DNA from 3 places in the Paenibacillus sp. Cedars genome. Region 2 is predicted to be linked to each of the others. Evidence: riboswitches for the same ligand, from Rfam matches in the RefSeq annotation. Region 2 holds a riboswitch; each other region holds the start of a gene.

Region 1 (7,347 bases), 1.1 Mb from region 2:
GATCTACCAGGGTCTGTCCATTCTGATCGTGGGATGTCCTTGTTCACTCGTGCTTTCCTCACCCATTGCACTTGTCAGCGGTATGACCCGTGCAGCACGCAACGGTATCCTGATCAAAGGCGGGGTCCATCTTGAGCAGCTTGGCCGGCTGGAAGCCATTGCTTTTGACAAGACAGGAACGCTGACCAAGGGTGAGCCGGCGGTCTATGCGGAAACGGTATACGATGAGAATAAATTCTATGGTGTTATCGGCGCACTGGAGCAGTCCTCTCTCCATCCGCTAGCCAAGGCCGTCATGAAACATCTGGAGATCAAGCAGCCGCAGTGCATGTTTAATGAACCTCAGCAGATTACAGTTTTGCCGGGCGAAGGGATTCGGGCTGAAATCGGTGGCAACTTATTCTGGGTTGGCAGCGAGGACGTGCTGAGACATGTTCAGGGACAGCAAGAACATATCCGCGCCGTGGAGGAAGACATCCGCCGATTGAAGAGCCAAGGCTACACCATCGTTGCAGCCGTAAGCGAGGAGCGCGTATTAGGTCAATTCGGACTCGCCGATGAGATCAGGCCGGAGACTGCGACTGTCGTTCCCAAGCTTCACGAGGCCGGTATCACCGATACGGTCATGCTGACAGGTGACCATGAGCAGTCCGCACAGACCATTGCGAAGCAGTCCGGGGTTACCCGTGTATTCGCAAGCCTGCTGCCGGAAGAAAAGGTTGCCAAGGTCAGGGAGCTTTCTTCCCGTAAAAAAACCGGCATGGTCGGTGACGGCATTAACGATGCCCCTGCGCTGGCGGCGGCCGATCTTGGCATCGCGATGGGCAAAGGAACCGACAGTGCCATTGAAACCGCCGACGTGGTGCTGATGCAGGATCACCTTGGGAAGCTGCCCGGGGCCATCAAAACGGCTAGACGGGTTAATCAGATTATTAAGTGGAATATCGGGCTCTCCCTGTCGCTGAAAGCCATCGCACTGCTGCTCACGATCCCGGGATGGCTGACACTTTGGATTGCGATTATCTCGGACATGGGAGCAACCATTATCGTTACCTTGCTGGGTCTCACCATCCTGCTGGGCAAGGATAAGGAGTTAAAGTCAGGATATTAATAATACCGGAGCTGTATCCCTTGTGGAGCAGCTCCGGTTTTTGTTTTTTCTATCTCTCATTTTTTACATGAACTCGTGATTTAGAGAAACATTTTCCATTAGCCAGACGTTTAAATAGATGGGAGTGATAACCACCAAGGAGGAATTTCATGAAAACCGTTCAATTCATTAAATTAGCAGGCACCGCATCCTTAGCACTTTCATTAATGTTCACGTCTTCATCCCTCATAACCGTACCTGCCCATGCAGCAGAAGCCTCAACATCACAGAGCAAAGCCTGGGGCGCTCTGGATGTGAAGCATAAACCATATACAAATAAGGGCGTATTGTTTATACCGCTGAAGGAAGTTTCTGAACAGTTGCATCTGCAGCTTACGATTCCAGGGAAAAACGAGCTGTATATCAACAGTCCGAAACAATCTGTTCGCATTACAGTTGGACAGTCACGCGCAGTCAATTCCAAGGGCACCGTTCTGAAGCTTGAAGCTGCACCAGTGGTAAAAAAAGGTGTGACCTACGTTCCAGCCAGTCTCATTACCAAGGGTTTCAGCATTCCCCTCAAGTATGACAGTAAATCCGGGCTAACGACGACCTTTGGCTCACAGGGAGGCTATGCCTATACTGCTGTTGGCAATGTCCTGTTCTGGGTCAACCGCGATTATGGGACACTGTTGATGGGTAAAGCCGGAACCACGCCTGTCCAAGTCGGCCGTTTACCGGTTGAGAATCTGGAACTTCTGAGCATAAGCGCACATCGAATCAACAGCAGCACCTACGTTGCCGATATTACGAACGATTACGGCGAGCCGCATATTCATCAAGAGAGATACCGTGTGCTTATTCAAGACAACAAAATTCTCAAGGATTCCAAAACCAGCCACTCCAATTTTGCCGGGATCAATTACAGCAGAGACCAACTCAGCTACAAAGGCAACATCGCGATGATGAATGGCAGTACGCTGGAGCTGGTACATCCAACGGGTAAAACGGTCAAGACCTACAATCTCGCTGAGCTTACAGGCGTGGATGACCAATTTATAATCGAGGCCATTGAGGGGGACTTCCTGCTCGTCCGTCCGTATAAACAAGCTACACTGTACGTCGTACATCCTGCCGGCAGCACAGCGAAGCTGATCTATCCTGAACTTCTGGATGCCGATAGCAAGGACATGATTGAAGAGTATCCATCCAATGAAGTCGGCTATTTCGGTGACGGGCTGACTTATAAAGGATATGCCAATGGTAAGCTGAGTTTCGATTTCAAAAACCCTTTCTTGGGGAAAATCGCGAAGCACACCTACACACTGCCTTTTTAAAAAAACAGAAAACCTGCAGGATTCGTTATGAATCCTGCAGGTTCTTTATTATGTCAGGCTTATCATATAACTTGCCGATTTCATGATTCCGTTGTCTGAAGAGCATCCTTGAACTCGTCCGGTGAAGCATTCCACCATTCTTCGTTGCGTGAGATCAACAGTTCACGCAGCGCCTTCTTCTCTACATCACCCAGGCCATCCAGATTGATTTTGCGTTTCATGGCCGCATCCATTTTATTGACATGATCCGCGAGGATCTTCCAGCCTCGGCGGGCCTCATGGTCTATCCACATCTCGCAGGCAGTCATGCCTGCATAATGCTGACCTTCCACAGTACGGTCTACAGCCACCCACACGATCCACACCTGGCGTCCATTGGGAACGTCATCGCGATTCATGCTGAAACGAATTCCCTTCTCCACCTTGCTCTTGGCATGCATCGCTCCAATATCCACTCGAGCCTCACCATTGTCGATGATGACAGGAGACAAACTATTCAGATCGATGGAGCCTGATCCAAACCCCTTATGCTTACTCTTGCTATTAATAATATTCAAAGCGATCTGCTTCTTGGCACCCTGCTTCTGATCTTCATTCTCCACTGCTGCCGACCTCCTATATTCAGAGCCGATCCTTACGTGACGGCTGCCAAATTTGATAACCATGTCCCAATAATTTTATTTTAACTAATAATCCCCCAAAAGCAAACATATACATGCACTAGATGCTTGTCAACGGGAGGTTGTTCGATATGGTCCCACCACGTGCCAAAGTCTTTCTATCATCCTTGCTCGCCCTTGGATTGCTTGCAGGATCGATGCCGATATTTCTGAATCCAGGGTCCTCAGCGTCCGCCCTTGCCCCAAATGCGGGCAAGCCCTCGGTCTCCGCCGTGGAGAAGTCCCCTCTCTCGCCGCCTAAGGTGCAGCCTGATGTTCCCGCTCCGGCGCTGAGCGACCGTTTAGTGGAATATCACATGGATGTTCGGTACGAGCCTGAAGAGAACAAGCTTAAGGGCAAACAGACACTCACTTGGACCCATCCAGGCAAAAAAAGCGTAAACGAGCTGTACTTTCATTTGTATCCCAATGCATTTTCATCCAACGAAACAACGTTCATGAAGGAATCGGGCGGCAGATTGCGTTCCGATCCTATGCCTGATGACGGATACGGCTCCATGACCATTACCAGCGTGAAAACAACCGAAGGCCTGGCCTTGACGCATCGCCTTCAATTCGTTCAACCGGATGACGGCAATATCAAGGATCACAGCCTTGTCAAACTAAGATTGCCAAAACCCATAAAAAGTGGGGAAAGCATCACCATCCATATGGAGTTTGAAGTCGAGCTTCCCAAAATATTTGCGCGCATGGGCACCACCGAGAATTTTATTATGGCTGGCCAATGGTTCCCTAAAATTTCAGTCTATGAGCCGGCAGGTCTTCGTGGAAGAACGGATGAGGGATGGAACCTCCATCAATATCACGGCAACTCCGAGTTCTATTCCAACTTCGGCATCTACAGCGTTCGAATCCGGGTTCCCGAAAATTATATTGTTGCCGCTACCGGATTCCCGACGAAGCCCGCACAGAAGACGAATGGCGAGAAGGTTTATCAATTCTATGCGGACGATGTCCATGATTTTGCCTGGTCAGCATCACCGAACTTTGTCACGGCAGAAGAAGCCTTCTCTGCGCCAGGTGTACCGGGTGTCCGCATCAAGCTGTATCTCGATCCTGTGCATAAAGACTTAAAGGACCGATACTTCGATGCTGCCAAATCCGCACTTGCTTCGTTTGGTAAATGGTATGGATCCTATCCATACTCCACGTTGTCCATCGTGGTGCCGCCTGAATCGGGCAACGGTGCCGGCGGCATGGAGTATCCGACGCTGGTAACTGCCTTCGGTGCCAGAAATGATTCACCGGGGTACGAGCTGGAACGAACCGTCATCCATGAGATCGCCCATCAATATTTTTACGGGATTATTGCGAATAACGAGTTTGAGGAAGCCTGGCTGGACGAGGCCTTTGCGACCTATGCTGAAGAGAGAGTGATGGAGAAGGAATACGGTATTACCTCCAACACCGCAGCTCAAGGAGCGTCGATTACCTCACCTGCACCGCTGAAAATGGATTCCTGGAAATACAGCTCCCACGAAAACTATGCACTGAACGTTTACACGAGAGGGAAACTTGTACTGCAAGGCATAGAACGGCAGGTCGGTCCGCGGATGATGGAGAAGATTCTGAACACCTATGCCCAGAAATACCGTTTCAAGCACCCCACCACGTCCGACTTCCAGAAGGTTGTTGAACAAGTAAGCAAAACCTCCTGGCAGTCTTATTTTGACCAGTATGTATATGGAAACCAAATGGCGGACGTCGCAATCGATCTGATCAAAACCAAAAATAAAGGGACGCAGGACAATCCAGAGTATGAATCTACGGTCAAGATTACAAGCAAAGACGGAGATGTAACCGATGTCCCGATCATATTTGCGTTCGAGGACGGCAAGACCGTGGAGCGAACCTGGAGTGGCAAGGACGGTAAAGTCACTTACACTCTGGACTACACCTCGCCGCTATCCTGGGCGATGGTTGACCCGAAATACTCCATGGTTCTTGAGAACAAACACATCAATAATTATATGAAGGCAGGAATGGATCCGAAAGTGGTGACACGCTGGAATCTCAGCATTACCAAACTCGTGGAGACGCTGTTCGGCAGCCTGTCATGGTGAGGGGGGAGCACATGAAAACTTATGCAGGTCAAGGGTGGACCAGTGTTAAAGACCAATTATACGTCTCTATTCTGCTCTTCTTATACCGTTTGCTGTGGGGATATTGCCTGTACCGACTTGTAAAATCAGCCGTCGTTCCCCTTCTGATGCGGTATCCAGACTCTGCACCTAACGAACTGAGCCGGCTATTGTTCTTCTACGAGGGAGAGATGAGCCTGACGTTAAGCAATACGGTCCATACCTACGGATGGCTTCTGGCTGGATTGCTGCTCATCCGGATGGTGCTCACCCCGCTCATACGGGCAGGCATCTTCTATAACCTCCACCAGGAAGCCCAGGGTGAACGCGGCTTGTTCTTCTTCACGGGGATGCAGAAGCTGTGGAAACCCGTGACGATATTCTATCTGATCGAGTTGATCCTCACCTTTGCTCCCGGCTACTGGATTGTGCCCAAAATTCTCCCGATCCTGCTCAACGGCATCCAGGAGCCCGCTCTGCTGCTCCACGCGCTGCCCTATGCGGCAGGCTGGTTCCTGTATGCCTATCTGATTCGGATATCCCTGCTCTATATGCAGTTTGGCCGTATCGGTGATTCCGGTATGATCAGCTCTATTCTAACTCTCTTCAACAATCTGGGCACGGCAGTCCTCCTGTCCATAACCGTGGGCGGTGCCGCCGTTGTTATACTTCTGCTCCTTAGCTCTGCCTCACTCATCTGGGCAGGACTGATCGGTTTAATTATTCAGCAGGCCTCCTATTTTCTAAATGGACTTTTCCAAATTTGGGTAATTTCCTCCCAGTATCATCTGTGGAAATCATCATCCTCACAGCACTCCTAGAAGTTACATTTCGTTACAATAGTATGATCGACAGGCTCGCGAATAAACTGTAACCGGAAGCGACATGGATCTTAATCCCTGCCATTTTTACAGAAAATAGGATTTCATTTATCCTCCATATTACAAATTTCAGAGCGCGAAATTACAAAAAAACCCGTTCCAGCATGACTGGGACAGGTTTTTTTGTTTAAATATACACTTTCCTCGTTTGCCAAAATGTTAATACTCTGCTAAAATAACGAATATGTTAGTAACAACTTTGTCATCTTTACTGTAACTTTTGCTGGAACTATGTTATTTCGTTAATCATGTTGGAACGTCAGACGTCAATGAATGGGTTCATCAACATTTTAAGGAGCCGAATTCCCATATCGATTGGGAAGCGGGGGATCCGTTTTGGGTGAATTGATCTCGCAAGAGAGGGATCATAGGGGACCTTCAACCGAACCCTTAAGCTAACCTCGCAGGCATTGGAAGGAGCATTTCGTTTTGAAAAAGAAGTTAACGGCCGTTTCTCTCGGCCTGGCCCTCGCGCTCACATTAGGGACCGGAAGCGCTTTCGCCGATTCCAAATTAAATACCGCAATCAAACCAGCCATTGGTGTATCTTATAAAACAGGTGGAACCACAACAAATGGTTTTGACTGCTCCGGCTTCACCACCTATGTTTACAAGAAGCTTGGTCTCAGCCTGCCACGAACATCTACCGCTCAATACAAGGTAGGTACGGCAGTATCCAAGAGCAATTTGAAAGCTGGCGATCTCGTGTTCTTTAACACATCCGGTAAAGGTGTATCTCATGTGGGTATTTATGTTGGGGGTGGAAAGTTCGCTCATTCCTCATCTTCTCGCGGTGTCATTGTCAGTCCGCTAAGCCAAAGCTATTACGCACAGCGCTATGTGGGCGCTAAGCGAGTGATGAGTCAAAGCACGTACAAGTCTGTAGCTGTAAACTACAACTAATTGGAACTTTATTGATTTATCCTTATAAGAGAGCCCTGGAGTTTTGAGATTGTGCCGATCTCACCCAGCGGCTTTTTTCTTTTGTTCACTGTGTATACCTCTATAACGTTTGGGACAACGAAAAAGTTCCCTCTTTTCAAAAAAAATATAAATTTATTAATTCAGAAACAACTTCATCAGCATTATTGGCAGCCCTTCATAAAGATCCTTACCTTTTATATACCCTTCCCGGCCTTCATTAAACGCATATTGGAAAATAATTGATTATACCTGACACTTCGACAGCTGATGCTATTGAATAATAGCGAAAATCATCAAGAAATAATTGCCAAGCTTGTTTGCTGTCTGATAGAATGGGTACAGTAACAACTTTGT
Region 2 (7,347 bases):
AGACAAGGGAGTTCGCACCCAGACGGTTTGCACCGTGATATTGATACTCGCATTCCCCGGCTGCAAACAGCCCCGGAATGTTTGTCATTTGGTTGTAATCGACCCACATGCCGCCCATGGAATAATGGACTGCCGGGAAGATTTTCATCGGGATTTTACGCGGATCATCGCCCATGAACTTCTCATAAATCTCGATAATGCCTCCGAGTTTCACGTCGAGTTCTTTCGGATCCTTATGGGAGAGATCGAGGTAAACCATGTTCTCGCCATTGATGCCGAGTCCCATGTCTACGCACACAGAGAAAATCTCACGGGTTGCGATGTCACGCGGCACCAGGTTTCCGTAAGCCGGGTATTTCTCTTCGAGGAAGTACCAAGGCTTACCGTCTTTATAGGTCCAGATCCGTCCGCCTTCACCGCGTGCCGATTCCGACATCAAGCGAAGCTTGTCATCACCTGGAATCGCCGTCGGGTGAATCTGGATGAATTCCCCGTTTGCATAATGAACGCCTTGCTGATAGACAGCGCTTGCTGCTGTACCGGTGTTGATGACGGAGTTCGTGGTTTTACCGAAAATAATGCCGGGACCACCGCTTGCCAGAATGACGGCTTCCGCTTTAAACGCCTTGATCTCCATCGTGCGCAGATCCTGGGCAGCAATACCGCGGCAGATGCCTTCGTCGTCGATGATTGCGTTCAGGAACTCCCAGTTCTCGTATTTCGTAACGAGACCGGCGGTTTCCCAACGGCGAACCTGCTCATCAAGCGCATACAGCAGCTGCTGACCTGTCGTGGCGCCAGCGAACGCAGTACGGTGGCGCTTCGTTCCACCGAAACGGCGGAAATCGAGCAGCCCTTCCGGGGTACGGTTAAACATAACGCCCATGCGGTCCATGAGGTGGATAATGCCAGGAGCCGCTTCACACATCGCTTTTACAGGTGGCTGATTCGCCAGGAAGTCGCCGCCGTATACCGTATCGTCAAAGTGCTCCCAAGGAGAGTCACCCTCGCCCTTGGTATTAACAGCTCCATTGATTCCGCCTTGCGCACACACGGAGTGAGAGCGTTTAACAGGTACAAGTGAGAATAGATGAACGTGAGCCCCGGCTTCTGCCGCTTTGATGGTTGCCATCAACCCGGCAAGGCCGCCGCCCACTACAATAATATTAGATGCCATTTTTCGTTCACTCCCCTTAACTTAAGACTGTCTTAACTACATCGATCGCTGCTGTTGCCGCCGCTTGGAACTCAGAACTGCGGAATGCAGTCATAGCAAGAATAAACAGCACGCTCATCAGCACGAACAAGCCCATGCAGATGTAAGTAGATACCTTCTGCGCGCGCGGACCGACGGTGATGCCCCAGCTGACGAGGAACGCCCACAGGCCGTTTGCGAAGTGGAAGGTTGCTGAGACTACACCGATAACATACAGAATAAACAGCACGGGGTTGTTCATAATGTTGTGCATCGTGGCGCCCAGATCATCATGCGTGATTTTGCCGATGATGATTTGGAAACGCGTATCGTACATATGCCAGATAACGAATACAAACGTAATAACCCCGGTGACACGCTGGATAGTAAAGCGAATATTGCGCTCATAACTGTAGTTCCCTACGTTATTTTTGGCCTGATAAGCAATGTACAGACCGTAGATGCCATGATAAAACAATGGCAGCCAGATCAGGAACAGCTCGAGGAAAAAAACGAGCGGCATGCTGTTCAGGAAATGCACGGCCCCCTCAAAGCCCTTCTTTCCGCCCTCGAAAGCCTTAAAGTTGGAGATCATATGGCTGATCAAGAATGCTCCCAGCGGTATGACACCAAGTAAGGAATGTAGCTTTCTGGAATAATACCCTTTCATTAGTTGACGTTCCCCTTTCCAATGTGCAGCGTTTTCATTTTCAATCTTTCCTATTTTCAGAACAATTACACTTTCCCTGTCCTAAAGAGGTTGTTCAAAAAGCCCGCTTGGGATCGCGAAGTGAATCAAGAAGCCACTCGGCATCGAATCTTGAATTCAGCCGCACCTTCCGGTGCAGCGTACCCAAACTTCCAGCTGCGCACCTGACGTCCCTGGCTTCATCCAATCTAAGCGTTTTGAAGAAACGCACACCGGCAGCACAAGCCTCAGTATTGAAAACCGACCTCTTTGAACGCGGACTCAAACCGTTTCAACGACAAAAAGCTGCCTATTTCTGCAATAGTGTGAACAACTTGTGTCATGTCTCATGTTACTCCTTTTTTTCTTATAATGGAATTGCAATATAATTATTAATCGTTATAATCTATACGCATAAGCAATTATTTGCACGTATGTCTATTTTATATAGGAGGAATTTCATGTTCGAGGAACTGGACATGTTTGCCGTCGTTGTAGAGCAATCCAGCATTAATCAGGCGTCCAAACTGCTTAATTTGTCACAGCCAGCCCTGTCCAGAAAAATAGCGAAGCTTGAGGATCAGCTCGGACTGCAGCTTTTTAACCGCCGCGGCAAACGCCTGGAGCTCACCTCCATCGGTCAGATTGTGTACACCTTTGCCCTGGAGCAGCGGCAGCAGCAGCTCAAATTCATGCAGACTTTGGCCCATTACCGGGAGGGCGACCAAATATCGATCAATCTGGGTGCCAGCCTGACCACCCTTCAGACGACGCTGCCCCCGCTGGTCAATGCATTCATGGAGCGCCATCCTGCAGCCGAAATCAAGCTGATTACCGGCAAAACCCATGAAATCGTTTCGTATGTAAGAGATAAGCGGGTGGATGTCGGCATCGTTGCCTCCTCAATCAACCAGCCCGGCCTAAACTGCATTCCGCTGTTTGATGACCACTTGGAGCTTGTCATTCCCTCATCGCACCCGCTGGCTGACATCGAGGACGTCGGAATTGAGCAGCTCCAAGGACTGCCAATGATTATCTTCTCGACCGGAACGTGGTACCGCAAGCTGACGGATGACCTGTTCCACCGCTGGGGCATTATGCCGGATATTCGAATGGAAATTGACTCCTTCGAGGCGATCGTCCGTTTGATTCCTACCTGCAAGGCGGCAGCACTTCTGCCCAAGTCGTACCTCCGTCCACAGTTATTATCCGATAACGGACTGGTCGACATTCATATTCCCGCACTCATCGAAACCCGTCGAACGACGTCGCTGATTTACGGCCAGGCCTCGGAGCTCAGCAAAGCGGCCAGCAGGTGGATTGACGAGACAGAGATTCTGTTCCGGAGACTGGAAGAGGAAAAATCAAAAAAAACCTGACAGCGATCATAGCCGTCAGGTTTTTCTTCTATATTTATTTCTCAAGCATGTTCACGACTTCAGATTCAAAGCGGTCTACGTTATCATTGGATCCGATAACGACCATAATATCGCCCGAGTTCACCACGTCCATGGCGGTCGGAGCCACAATAATGCCGGTTTGCTTATTCAGGGCTACCACGCTTACGCCATAACGAACCCTCGTATTCAGCTCGCTCAGTGTTTTTCCGTCCATGCAGTCCGTAACCGTCATCTCCACAATCAAATAGTCCTTGGATAATTCGATATAATCAAGCAGGTTCGGCGTAACGAGCTGGTGAGCTACCCGAATGCCCATATCCCGCTCCGGAAAGATGACCCGGTCCACGCCCAGCTTCTCCAGAGCCCGGCCATGCAGGACCGAAATCGCCTTGGCCACTACCGTGGTAACACCAAGCTCTTTCAACAAGATGGCGGATAAAATACTCATCTGGATATCATTCCCGATTGCAACAATCCCACAATCGAAGTTGCGGATCCCGAGTGATTTAAGCACCTCTTCATCTGTAGCATCCGCGACCACCGTATGTGTTAGCAGCTCGCTCATATCCTCGACAACCTCTTCGTTCCGGTCGATGCCGAGCACCTCATATCCCTGTTCCATCAGTTCAAGCGCCAGGCTGGAGCCAAATCGTCCTAAACCGATAATTGCAAATTGCTTTGGTTTCATGTCTCTCCTATACTCCTTATCCAATAATCATTTTGCCTTCCGGATGACGATATAATTCTTTACCCTTTTTCGGCCCTAGTGCATAAGCAAGTGTCAGCGGACCCAATCGTCCTGCAAACATCGTAATACTGATCAATATTTTGCCGAACACGGTCAGATCAGGCGTTAAGCCCATCGAGAGCCCCACCGTACCGAACGCGGACGTTGTTTCGAACAGGATTTCCAGGAACTCCCCTTCCTCTGTCGTGGACAGAATCATGGAGACCGCAAGAACGAGCAGCAAGGCGAGAAGTGCGATGGTTAACGCCTTCAGTACCCGCTCCTGTGCAAGCCGATAACGGAACATGACGATGTCGTCGCGTCCCCGCATCATGGCGATGACCGCACCAACCATTATGGTAAACGTCGTTGTTTTGATACCGCCCCCGGTTGATCCGGGAGATGCGCCGATAAACATGAGAATCACGATGAAAAACTGTGTGGCCTGCCTTAGGCCCGTAATATCTATAGTATTCGCACCCGCTGTGCGCGGCGTTACAGATTGGAACAACGCTCCTAAGAACTTCCCGCCCCAATTGAGGGAGCCGAGCGTTCGCGGATTGGTGAATTCAAATATGAGAATAACGATAAATCCGAGCAGCAGCAGCGCTCCTGTCATAGAGAGCACCACCTTGGAATGCAATGACAGTCTCCGCTGTTTCCGAAAGTCAATCAGATCAGACAATACAATGAAGCCAATACCGCCTGAAACAATCAAAAACATCACGACCACGTTTACCACCGGATCGTATACATACCCGGTCAAGCTTCGAAAATCGCCAAACAAATCGAAACCGGCATTGTTGAACATGGTCACCGCATGAAAAACACCGTAATATATCGCTTTTCCGATCGGCATATCAAACGCCCACCGGATAGACAGCAGTACAGCGCCACAAGCCTCAATCACGAGTGAGTATAACAATACTCTGCGAATCAGCCTTACGATGCCTTCCATCGAGGATTGATTCATCGCCTCCTGCAGGACAAGACGATCCTTGAGGGAAATTCGCCGTTTGAGGACCAGGGCAAACAAAGTAGCCATCGTCATGAAGCCGAGCCCGCCAATCTGAATCAGCAGCATGATCACGATCTGACCGAAAGAACTGAATGTTGTCCCTGTATCCACCACAACCAGACCCGTTACGCACGTTGCTGATGTCGAAGTGAACAATGCATCAATAAATCCAAGCGGCTCGCCGGTTCTACTGGAAATCGGCAGCATTAACAATGCAGCCCCGATGAAGATAATGGCCGCAAAACCAAGCACCAGAATCTGCGGCGGGGACAACCTGAGCCATTTTAATTTGGAGTTCAATCCGTCACCTTCTTAAAAAAAGTCAAAGAAAAAAGACACTGGAAAACGCAGTGCCCCTTACGGTCTGGTTCCTGTGCTGCAGCCTACGAGGTTAGCTGACGGATTCGGGCATTTCCACAGGTCGCCCTATTCATTATTCTATAGAATAATGAAATTCACCCCAATTACATGGTTCCCCCATTTTCAGTACGAAATTCGGCTGGAATATTCGGTTCCTTGAAGCATGATGTGATTATAACCCAATCCGGTACGTAACCCAACGCCGTTTTTCACCCAAAAAGTCTTTAAAAGAGCTCGAATTGGGCATATTCAAGAATACAAGCGTATGGTTCTCTAACATTTTCGAAACCTTTCATTCATTTTCATCGTTTTATTTCATTATTACCAAATTGGGATAAGCTGCTTATCCCTTTCATATCTATGTTATATTGGCTCTATGCGTTCTTCATCAGGCAGCTCTAATACCCAGTGGAGTATCAACTTTCCAGAGGAGGAAATTCATGAATCGTGCAAGAGAGCCTTTGAGGCTGAAGCCCAACTTGAAGCAGCTCATCGCGCCTGCCGCAGTTGGCCTGATTTTGTTCCTGTTATTTCAGGTATTTCCATCAGCCAATACGGATTCTACCGAGATGGCCACTCCGGATATTATATCCAAAGCACAAGCCCAGCAAGCCGCTTCCAGGTTCGCACAGGAGCACTTGCAGTTCTCCGCTGCGGAAGCTGAGGAGACATTGATTACATATCAATCCAAATCGGAGCTTTACGGATATTTAGCGAGGGAAAAGAAACTCTCGGAGTACAACAAAACCTTTGAGGCCAAATATCCCTATGACGTATACCGCGTTCGCTTCAGCGAGCCGGGAGGCGATGCCCTCAATGTGGACGTGCATATGCAGAATTCCGGCATCGTCGGGTTCTCGTATGATTTTGCCCGCTCCAGTTATGACCGGATTGAACTGAACAAGGGTAAAGTGCAGAAACAAATGCTCCTTGTCGTAGAGGACGGCATGACTTTGGCCGATAAGCAGCAGCTTGCCGAGCCTTGGCTCAAGCGTGCAGGCTACGATATTTCGCATCTGAAGCTGGTTACGCGGGAAGGAGAACCCCGGCTGAAATACGTGGATCCGGAAACCAAGATCGGCGATTCCGTGCTGGAGCTGCGCTTCACCTTCGAGCACGGGAAATTACGCTCCTATGAGCCATCCTTCTCGATTCCGGCTGCGCATTCCGCTTATGTAAACAAGCAGACTCAAGATGCAACACTGCTAACGCTGGCGGGTTACGGTTTGTTTACCCTGATTCTTGGCATACTTGCCATTGTGTACAGCGTGAAGACCAGAGCCTACACCTCGTTTAAACGCGGCTTGTTCCTATCGGCGCTGCTATTCGTTATTCAAATGCTGAATACGTACAATCTGGTACCCGTGTTCAAATCCGAGGGCATGTCTTCCACCGGCATTCTCGGCATGATGATATTCTATGCGGTTTATTCGCTTATCTTCTCCGCGCTGCTCTACTTCTCCTTGGTCGGAGGCAACGGGCTGTGGCAAAAAGAAGACGGCCTCAACCCATGGCCGCGGGCCAAGGAAGCCGGGTATGGACGTTATGTGCTGGATAGCATGAAGCTGGGGTATATGTGGGCGTTCATTCTGCTCGGGGTTCAATCTGTGATCTTTATTGTTCTTGGCCTTACCTTGAATACATGGTCCACAACCGATGCCACGCAATCGCCATACAATATGCTGTATCCATGGCTGTTCCCTTTGATGGCCTGGTTTGCAGGCATATCGGAGGAAGCCGTATACCGGCTGTTTGGTATCAAAATGCTGAAGAAAATCGTTCGCAATACCTTTGTGGCAAGTTTGATCACCTCGCTCATCTGGGCGCTGGGGCATACGCTTTATCCGATATACCCCGTGATCTCGAGGCCTATCGAGCTGGTCATCATCGGATTGCTGTTCAGTTACATCTTCTTGAGATACGGGTATCTCGCGGCCATGTTCTCCCACGTCATCTTCA
Region 3 (7,347 bases), on a different replicon from region 2:
TCATCTAATCCGAGTTTGCGTCCCACAGCTTCTCCTACAGTTTTGGAGTCCCCGGTTAGCATAACCGTCTTCTTAATGCCCAGTTCCTTCAATGAGCGAATAGCTTCTGCAGAATCCTCTTTCACCTCATCCGAAATGACAATATACCCTGCATATTCTCGATCAATACTAATGTGTACGATAGTACCTAAATCTTCAGGTTGATCAAATGGAATTTGCTCTCTCTTCATTAATTTCGCATTACCGGCCAAGACTTCTTTTCCACTGACCTTTACTTGAATGCCATGACCAGATATCTCGTTGTATCCTTCCAATTCTTCTTCACGTGTTTCCTGAGCGTATGCTGCTCTTATTGATTCTGCAATCGGGTGGGTAGAGTGCATTTCGGCGTAAGCCGCATATTTGAGCAACTCGTCTCTAGAAATCTCGCCCATGGGATGGATGTTGGTTACCGTAAATGCTCCTTTTGTAAGGGTCCCCGTCTTATCAAAAACAACGTATTTGACATCATTAAGAGCTTCGAGATAATTACTTCCTTTAACCAATACCCCTTTTTTCGAAGCAGCTCCAATACCACCAAAAAATCCGAGCGGAATCGAAACAACTAAAGCGCAAGGACATGAAATAACTAAGAATACTAAAGCACGATAAATCCAATCAGTGAATGTGGCTCCACTTATAATAAGAGGAGGTAGCACAGCGAGCAATACCGCAATAATGACTACCACTGGTGTATAATAGCGGGCAAACTTTGTTATGAAATTTTCTGTTGGTGCTTTTTTACTGCTGGCATTCTGAACTAGATCCAGAATTTTTGAAACTGTAGATTCACCAAAATCCTTGGCCACCTCTACCGTTAACACACCATTCTTATTAATAAATCCACTCAGAACATCTTGACCTGGTTCCACTTCTCTTGGAACCGATTCACCAGTTAATGCAGAGGTATCCACCGCTGACATCCCTTCAATGACCTTACCATCCAAAGGTACCCTTTCGCCTGGCTTTACGACAATATAGTCACCGATTTTAACTTCTTCCGGAGATACACGTTTTGTATCGCTACCCATTTTAAGGTTTGCATAGTCAGGGCGAATATCTAAAAGAGCACTGATGGACTTTCTAGAACGATTTACAGCGATCCCTTGGAACATCTCCCCAACCTGATAGAACAACATCACGGCGACACCTTCAGGGTATTCCTGAATGGCGAAAGCACCAAGTGTTGCTATCGTCATAAGGAAGTTTTCATCAAAAACCTGGCCGCGAACAATATTTCTAGCTGCCCGAAAGACAATATCTCCACCTATAACAATGTAAGCTACTGCAAACAGTGCAAATTCTAAATAACCGGAGAAAGAAGAAAATAAGCCAACCGCAGCAATAGCGGTACCAAACAATAAACGAATTAACATCCGTTTCGTATTTTCATTTCCATGTTCATGAGAATGTCCGTGATCATCTTCATGACCGTGACTGTCCTCTGAATGTAAGGCCCCTGCTGCAGATTTGTTCTTTTCAATTACTCGGATATGAGGCTCTAGTGTTTTCACTTTCTCCTTGGCTTTCGATACAATGTTTTCAACCTGTCCGTTCGCAGTTTCCATCGTTAGTGTCTTCGTTACAAAATTAACGGAACAGGAACTTACACCTTCAATTTTCTTAACACCATTTTCGATTTTCATTGCACAATTAGCACAATCTAATCCTTCTAATATCAATTCTTTTTTAACCCTTTGTTGTTGAGCTTCCATCATATAATCTCCTTTCCACCAACCTTGCCGTACACACATGAACAATTATTCATATGTTATTTAAACTCATTATATTCAAATGAAAACTTAGTTGTCAATTATTTCGTACATTCTCCTCTAAATTAGGTGAAGACTTCTAAACACATCAAAAAAAGCACCAGCAGCTGACTGCGGGTGCTTTCATGTTATTCTCCATGCATTGTATGTTGTAGGGTTTGTGTAAAAATCTGCTCGATGTGCGTATCATCCAATGAATAAAACACCGTCTTGCCCACTTTACGACGTTTTACGATCCTCATATTACGAAGGTATCGCAGTTGATGCGAGATCGCTGACTGTCCCATCTCGAGTAATACAGAGAGATCATGGACACATAATTCTTTCTGCAATAAAGCATTGATCAATTTAACCCGAGTAGGATCACTGAAGGCTTTAAACCAGTCTGCCACTTGAACAGCTGCTTGCTCATCAATCATTTCGGCCTTAACTTGTTTTAAATCAGCCTCTGATCCAAAGCATGATGTGTCACAATCTTCAATCAAGGGATCCTTCTGCTCCATTTTCGTAATCACCATCCTATTTACCATTACCACTTATTTTATAGCAAAGGCACAAAAAACGAAAGGATTACGATTAACAATCCGAATTTTGTCAGAAGAAAAAGTCTCGAACGACTTCTACCCTATTTTTATTCTCTCAGTAGATAATCAACAATACGCTTAGCATCATACTTCACCCATCCAAGCAGCGCTGACCCTCTTGATGTTTGCCACGGTAATCCAACAAAGTAGAGTCCTTTTACAACGGATACACCTTCCATATGATCAATATGCCCATCTTTAAATGCCGCTTCTATATCTATCCAGTGATCATCACGTTTAAAACCTGTAGCCCAGATAATGTTGTCGATATGTATGGGAGATTCTTCGTTCTGAAAATACACCGTTTGATCTACTATCTTTTCCGTCCTTGCATGAAGTTGTATCCTTCCTTGTTGAATGAGCAGCTTTAACTCTTTTCCATAAATCTGTTCTGGCATTGCATGCAACCATTTACCTAACGTACTTTTGCGGTTTGCTGTTAAAAAGCCCACCTTGTCGAAATACCAAAAAATACTCTTCCCGAAAATATGTAACGGTTTATACTGGATCTCACCGCTTGCAGACAGATGCACATCAAAATCATCTGCCAACTCACTGGCAATTTGGGCCCCAGAGTTTCCTGCACCTACAACAAGAACACCCCCTTCCTTGAGATGGTTCTTATTTCGATATTCAGAAGAATGTAATTGTATAACTGCATCACCAAGCTTGTCATGAAAGGAAGGAACTAGTGGCTTCTGAAAAGGACCGGTGGCTACTATAACTTTTTTTGATCTAAACGTACCCTTCGTTGTGGAGACTTCAAAGATTCCATTGTTCATGTTTAATGATGTAACTTGTGTATTGCTTTGAACAGGAAGTTCTAAACGCTTCGCATAATTTTTCAAATAATCGGCAACCTCATTTTTATGTGGTAAACCTTGAGGATCACCTTGAAAGGGAGCACCAGGTAAACTATTATACATTCTTGGCGTAAACAGATGAAGAGAATCATAGCGGTCTCTCCATGAATCACCAACCTCCCTGTGACCATCAAGGATGAGGAAATTCACTGAATTTTGTTTGAGATAGTAAGCAGCCGCAAGCCCGGCCTGACCTCCACCGATGACAATAGTATCTAACATATAAATATCATACCTCCTATAATATTTTTACTTAAAGTATCATATGAGCATTTATTCATCAATAATGAATATCTCAATATTGAGTATCGGCAGAAATGTAGATCTTCTATATAGGCATCAAGTATTTGGTGTTTTGTACACTTAATTATAAGTACAAACGTATGTCTAAGAAGGAAACACGATTGCAAACCTATGAGGGTAACATTGAATTGAAATCATAAAACAAGCCCTTCATTTATGAAGGGCTTGTTCATTTTAATTATTTCAGTTGTAACTTCCGACCATCATCATGTAACTTTTTTGACTAATGGTTCTTCTTGCAGTTACATAACGTTGTTTGTAATAGGTTTCTGACAGTTTACTTATCCTTACACCCTTACTACTGGACGAATGTGCAAATTGACCATTGCCAATATAGATTCCAGCATGAGAAATTCCCCTGCCACTCGTATTAAAAAAAACTAAGTCACCCGGTCTCAGATTAGCTTTTGAGACTGGAGTACCCACTTTGGCCTGAGCACTCGATGTACGTGGCAAATCTAAGTTGAATTTATCAAAAATGTAAAGAATAAAGCCGGAGCAATCGAAACCACTTGAAGTTGTACCTCCCCATTTATAGGGTGTTCCAACGACTTTACTTACTTCAGTAGTCAACTTAGGTTGATTATCTGCAAACGCACTGGCTGCTCCCGAAGATAATATAATGGCAGACCCTAACAACGACAGTAAAATTTTCTTCAAGATTATTTCTCCCTTCGATGCCTACGGAGTTAGCTGAGGGTTCGGTAGAAGGATCCCTATACTCCCTTTACTACAAGAATAATTCACCCAAAAATGGTTCCCCCGTTTTCAAAAACGAAATTCGGCACAATTTATGAATTTTTTGTAACCCTACATAATGTAGTCCATTTTTTCTCGATTGTCAATCTTATCATTAGAATTCTTTCCCTCCTTAAATTAATGTTAAGATTTGTTCAAATCCCGTACCTATTGGACTTATATCAGGACATTATTCAAAAAGAATTCATTTTGAACGCAGAAGCAAATAAAACAATACTGTAATACTTTTGCAGAGGTTCGAAATATAAATAGCAGTCGAACCAAGGTCGACTGCCTCTTATATTAAATTAATTAAGGTCTATTGCTGGCGATTGGGTCTGCATATCGTTCCTGATGTTTTCTAAACCTTCGGTTTGCAATAAGGCTTATGGCAATAAGGACAATCAAGACACTTAATAGCTGCGAAACACGAACAGTACCATAACTCATTTCGCCTTCGTGAAACAAAAGCCCCATCGGTGACCAAAGCAATTTCATCAACGCTGCAAGCCAGTTAGAGGCATACCAAGCTAAACTGTCGGTACGCAGTCCTTCGATAAAAAACCGTCCAATGGAATACCAAGTGAAATAAGTCAAAAATAATTCCCCTGAACGTAGAAAAGGCTGACGTCTCAACCATAAGAGCAACAACAAACCAACAAAATTCCATATGGACTCATACAGAAAGGTCGGATGATAATAGACACCCTCGATATTCATTTGATTGACAATAAAGTTAGGCAGATGTAATGTTGTTCTGAGAAAATCCTCAGATACTGGCCCTCCGTGAGCTTCTTGATTTATAAAATTTCCCCAACGCCCGATCAATTGTCCTATAATCAATCCCGGAGCACATAGATCTGCAATGCGCCAAAAATTATAGCCACGCAAACGAAAGAAAAAAATCATAGCCATAATCGCTCCGATTAAAGCTCCGTAAATGGCGATTCCACCATTCCATATTTTGAAAACGTCCCAGAAGTTATTGCGGTAATCTTCCCACTTGAATACGACATAGTAAGCTCTAGCCCCGACGATAGCGGATGGCACGCCTACAAGTACCATATCCAAAAAGAACCCCGGATGGATCTGATACCGTTTGCCTTCTTGTATAACAACGATAAGACCTATGAGTGCAGCTACGCTTAAAATAATCCCGTACCAGTATAATTGAATTGGCCCTAATCGAAATGCAATTGGATTAATCGCCTCGTACAAATCCTTTCACCTCAATCCCACATCGTTTGTAACCGATGTATTGAGTAGTTCATAATTAATTAAACACCCTATATTTACATAAGGAAGGCGATACACTTTGAACAATGATACTTTTCTTTCACTTCTCAAGCCTAGGATTATGATTTTAAGCTCACTGTTACTGTTTACTATGATTAGTATCGTTTTTCTGACGGATATCTATTTTATCGATTTCAACAATACCGTTCATTTGATAGCATATTATATCTGTCCGTTTGTCATCCATTTACTATTATCCCTTTTCGTGAAGAACAAAGTGTCCTGGTTACTTGGTGCAACGCTAACAACTATTATCTCATTAGTACTGATTCTAGTAGTGGTTTTGGTGTTTTTTTAGCTGTTAGGAACCTGATTTTGGGTTCACACCAGTCTCAGATCTTGTAAGTATCATTAAGATTGTAATTAAAATAAAGGCTACTAATGCGAGAAAAGGAATCGTTATAAAACCAAACCAATTAATGTATTGTACATTACACGGCACCCCGTTCGTGCAGGGCTTGATCTCCGCAAATCCAGGGACTTTCTGCTCCAAGTAATGAAATAATGAAACGCATGCTCCAAAAATCGAAAATGGAAGCACATATTTTTTTATCCTTGTCTCACTGTAAAAAGCCGCAATTCCTAGAATGATACTGAGTGGATACATTAGTATTCTCTGATACCAGCACAATTCGCAAGGAATAAATCCTCTTATCTCGCTAAAATAGAGACTTCCAAGCGTTGCTGTAAGTGCGACAACCCAGGCTAAATATATTGTTTTGTCACGTACCACTACTCGATCCTCTCCCATCTATTCCTTAAGTTGCGCATTGATTAAGGAAGATATCTCCTCATAATCAAACGGGTTCGATACCATAACATTATTGATCATAATCGTTGGTGTTTGTTGTATATTATATTCACGGACTAATTCCTCATCTAAACTAACTTGGTCTTCGATCTGCTTACTTCCCATATCTTCTTTAAGCTTCGCTAGATCAATATTGGGCGTATATTCTTTAGCAAGCTCCAGCGCCTTATCTGGGGTTAGCCATGCGTTATCATGCTCCTCTGTTGCAGGTTGTGCATTAAATACTTCATGGTGAAATGTCCAAAATGCGTCAGGATCTTGCAGCATTATCGCTTCTGCAGCAAGTGCGCCTGTTTTTGATTCTTCACCATGAAAAAGAACATTAATATAGGAGAATGATGCTTGTCCTGTTTCGATAAAGTCCTTCGAAAGTTGTGGCATTATATTCTCCCCCCACGCTTTGCAGGAGGGACATTTGTAATCACCAAACTCCACGATTGAAACCTTTGCATTTTGGTCTCCTAGGGTAGGCTGATTTTCCGTAACCGGTGGATTATCGAATGCCCCTTCCGAACTTTTTGATTTCTGACTGCTTTGGTTTATCAAAACCAAAGCTACCATTAGCCCTACAATGATGATGGTAAAGATAACTAGATTTCTTGATGATTTCTTCTTATTATTCATGTTTCACCTCAGCTATTTATTCGTTTAGTGACCTTTTAGATGTTACTTACTTGCCGTTTTATATGTTTATCACCGCCTTAACTCCACATCTCGATTAGGTTAAAAACCTGTAAATCCGCCGTATAACCCAATTAACCAGATGGTGATCTTGGTCATTTGATCTGTGTAAAGCAATATTCCCGTGAGCACCATCATCGCTCCGCCAATTTTCATCATTAGTGAAGAGTACCTTGAGATCCATTTTAATCTGCCAATAAAAAAAGCCATAATAAGAAACGGTATTCCAAACCCTAGCGTATATGCGCTAATATAGCCCA

The links. Region 2 has a riboswitch for cyclic di-AMP ahead of B9D94_RS04110 (TrkH family potassium uptake protein). Riboswitches for the same ligand answer to the same signal wherever they lie in the genome.
Region 1: linked by a shared signal. The riboswitch ahead of B9D94_RS28000 (C40 family peptidase) and the one ahead of B9D94_RS04110 (TrkH family potassium uptake protein) in region 2 are both predicted to bind cyclic di-AMP.
Region 3: linked by a shared signal. The riboswitch ahead of B9D94_RS00075 (C40 family peptidase) and the one ahead of B9D94_RS04110 (TrkH family potassium uptake protein) in region 2 are both predicted to bind cyclic di-AMP.

What each region holds. Positions count from the first base shown of each region.
Region 1 is NZ_CP020866.1:5,801,944-5,809,290, forward strand. Features, by position in the region: gene B9D94_RS27975 (heavy metal translocating P-type ATPase) at 1-1,111, shown strand, start outside; gene B9D94_RS27980 (stalk domain-containing protein) at 1,261-2,427, shown strand; gene B9D94_RS27985 (YwhD family protein) at 2,508-3,029, opposite strand; gene B9D94_RS27990 (M1 family metallopeptidase) at 3,179-5,170, shown strand; gene B9D94_RS27995 (hypothetical protein) at 5,182-6,009, shown strand; cyclic di-AMP (ydaO/yuaA leader) riboswitch at 6,356-6,494, shown strand; gene B9D94_RS28000 (C40 family peptidase) at 6,499-6,972, shown strand.
Region 2 is NZ_CP020866.1:535,726-543,072, reverse strand. Features, by position in the region: gene sdhA (succinate dehydrogenase flavoprotein subunit) at 1-1,177, opposite strand, end outside; gene B9D94_RS04125 (succinate dehydrogenase cytochrome b558 subunit) at 1,194-1,865, opposite strand; gene B9D94_RS04120 (LysR family transcriptional regulator) at 2,345-3,262, shown strand; gene B9D94_RS04115 (potassium channel family protein) at 3,297-3,971, opposite strand; gene B9D94_RS04110 (TrkH family potassium uptake protein) at 3,988-5,328, opposite strand; cyclic di-AMP (ydaO/yuaA leader) riboswitch at 5,394-5,539, opposite strand; gene B9D94_RS04105 (CPBP family intramembrane glutamic endopeptidase) at 5,829-7,347, shown strand, end outside.
Region 3 is NZ_CP020864.1:9,954-17,300, forward strand. Features, by position in the region: gene B9D94_RS00060 (heavy metal translocating P-type ATPase) at 1-1,757, opposite strand, end outside; gene B9D94_RS00065 (ArsR/SmtB family transcription factor) at 1,940-2,314, opposite strand; gene B9D94_RS00070 (flavin-containing monooxygenase) at 2,443-3,480, opposite strand; gene B9D94_RS00075 (C40 family peptidase) at 3,745-4,221, opposite strand; cyclic di-AMP (ydaO/yuaA leader) riboswitch at 4,225-4,358, opposite strand; gene lgt (prolipoprotein diacylglyceryl transferase) at 4,612-5,517, opposite strand; gene B9D94_RS00085 (disulfide oxidoreductase) at 5,897-6,346, opposite strand; gene B9D94_RS00090 (DsbA family protein) at 6,347-7,030, opposite strand; gene B9D94_RS00095 (cytochrome c biogenesis CcdA family protein) at 7,130-7,347, opposite strand, start outside.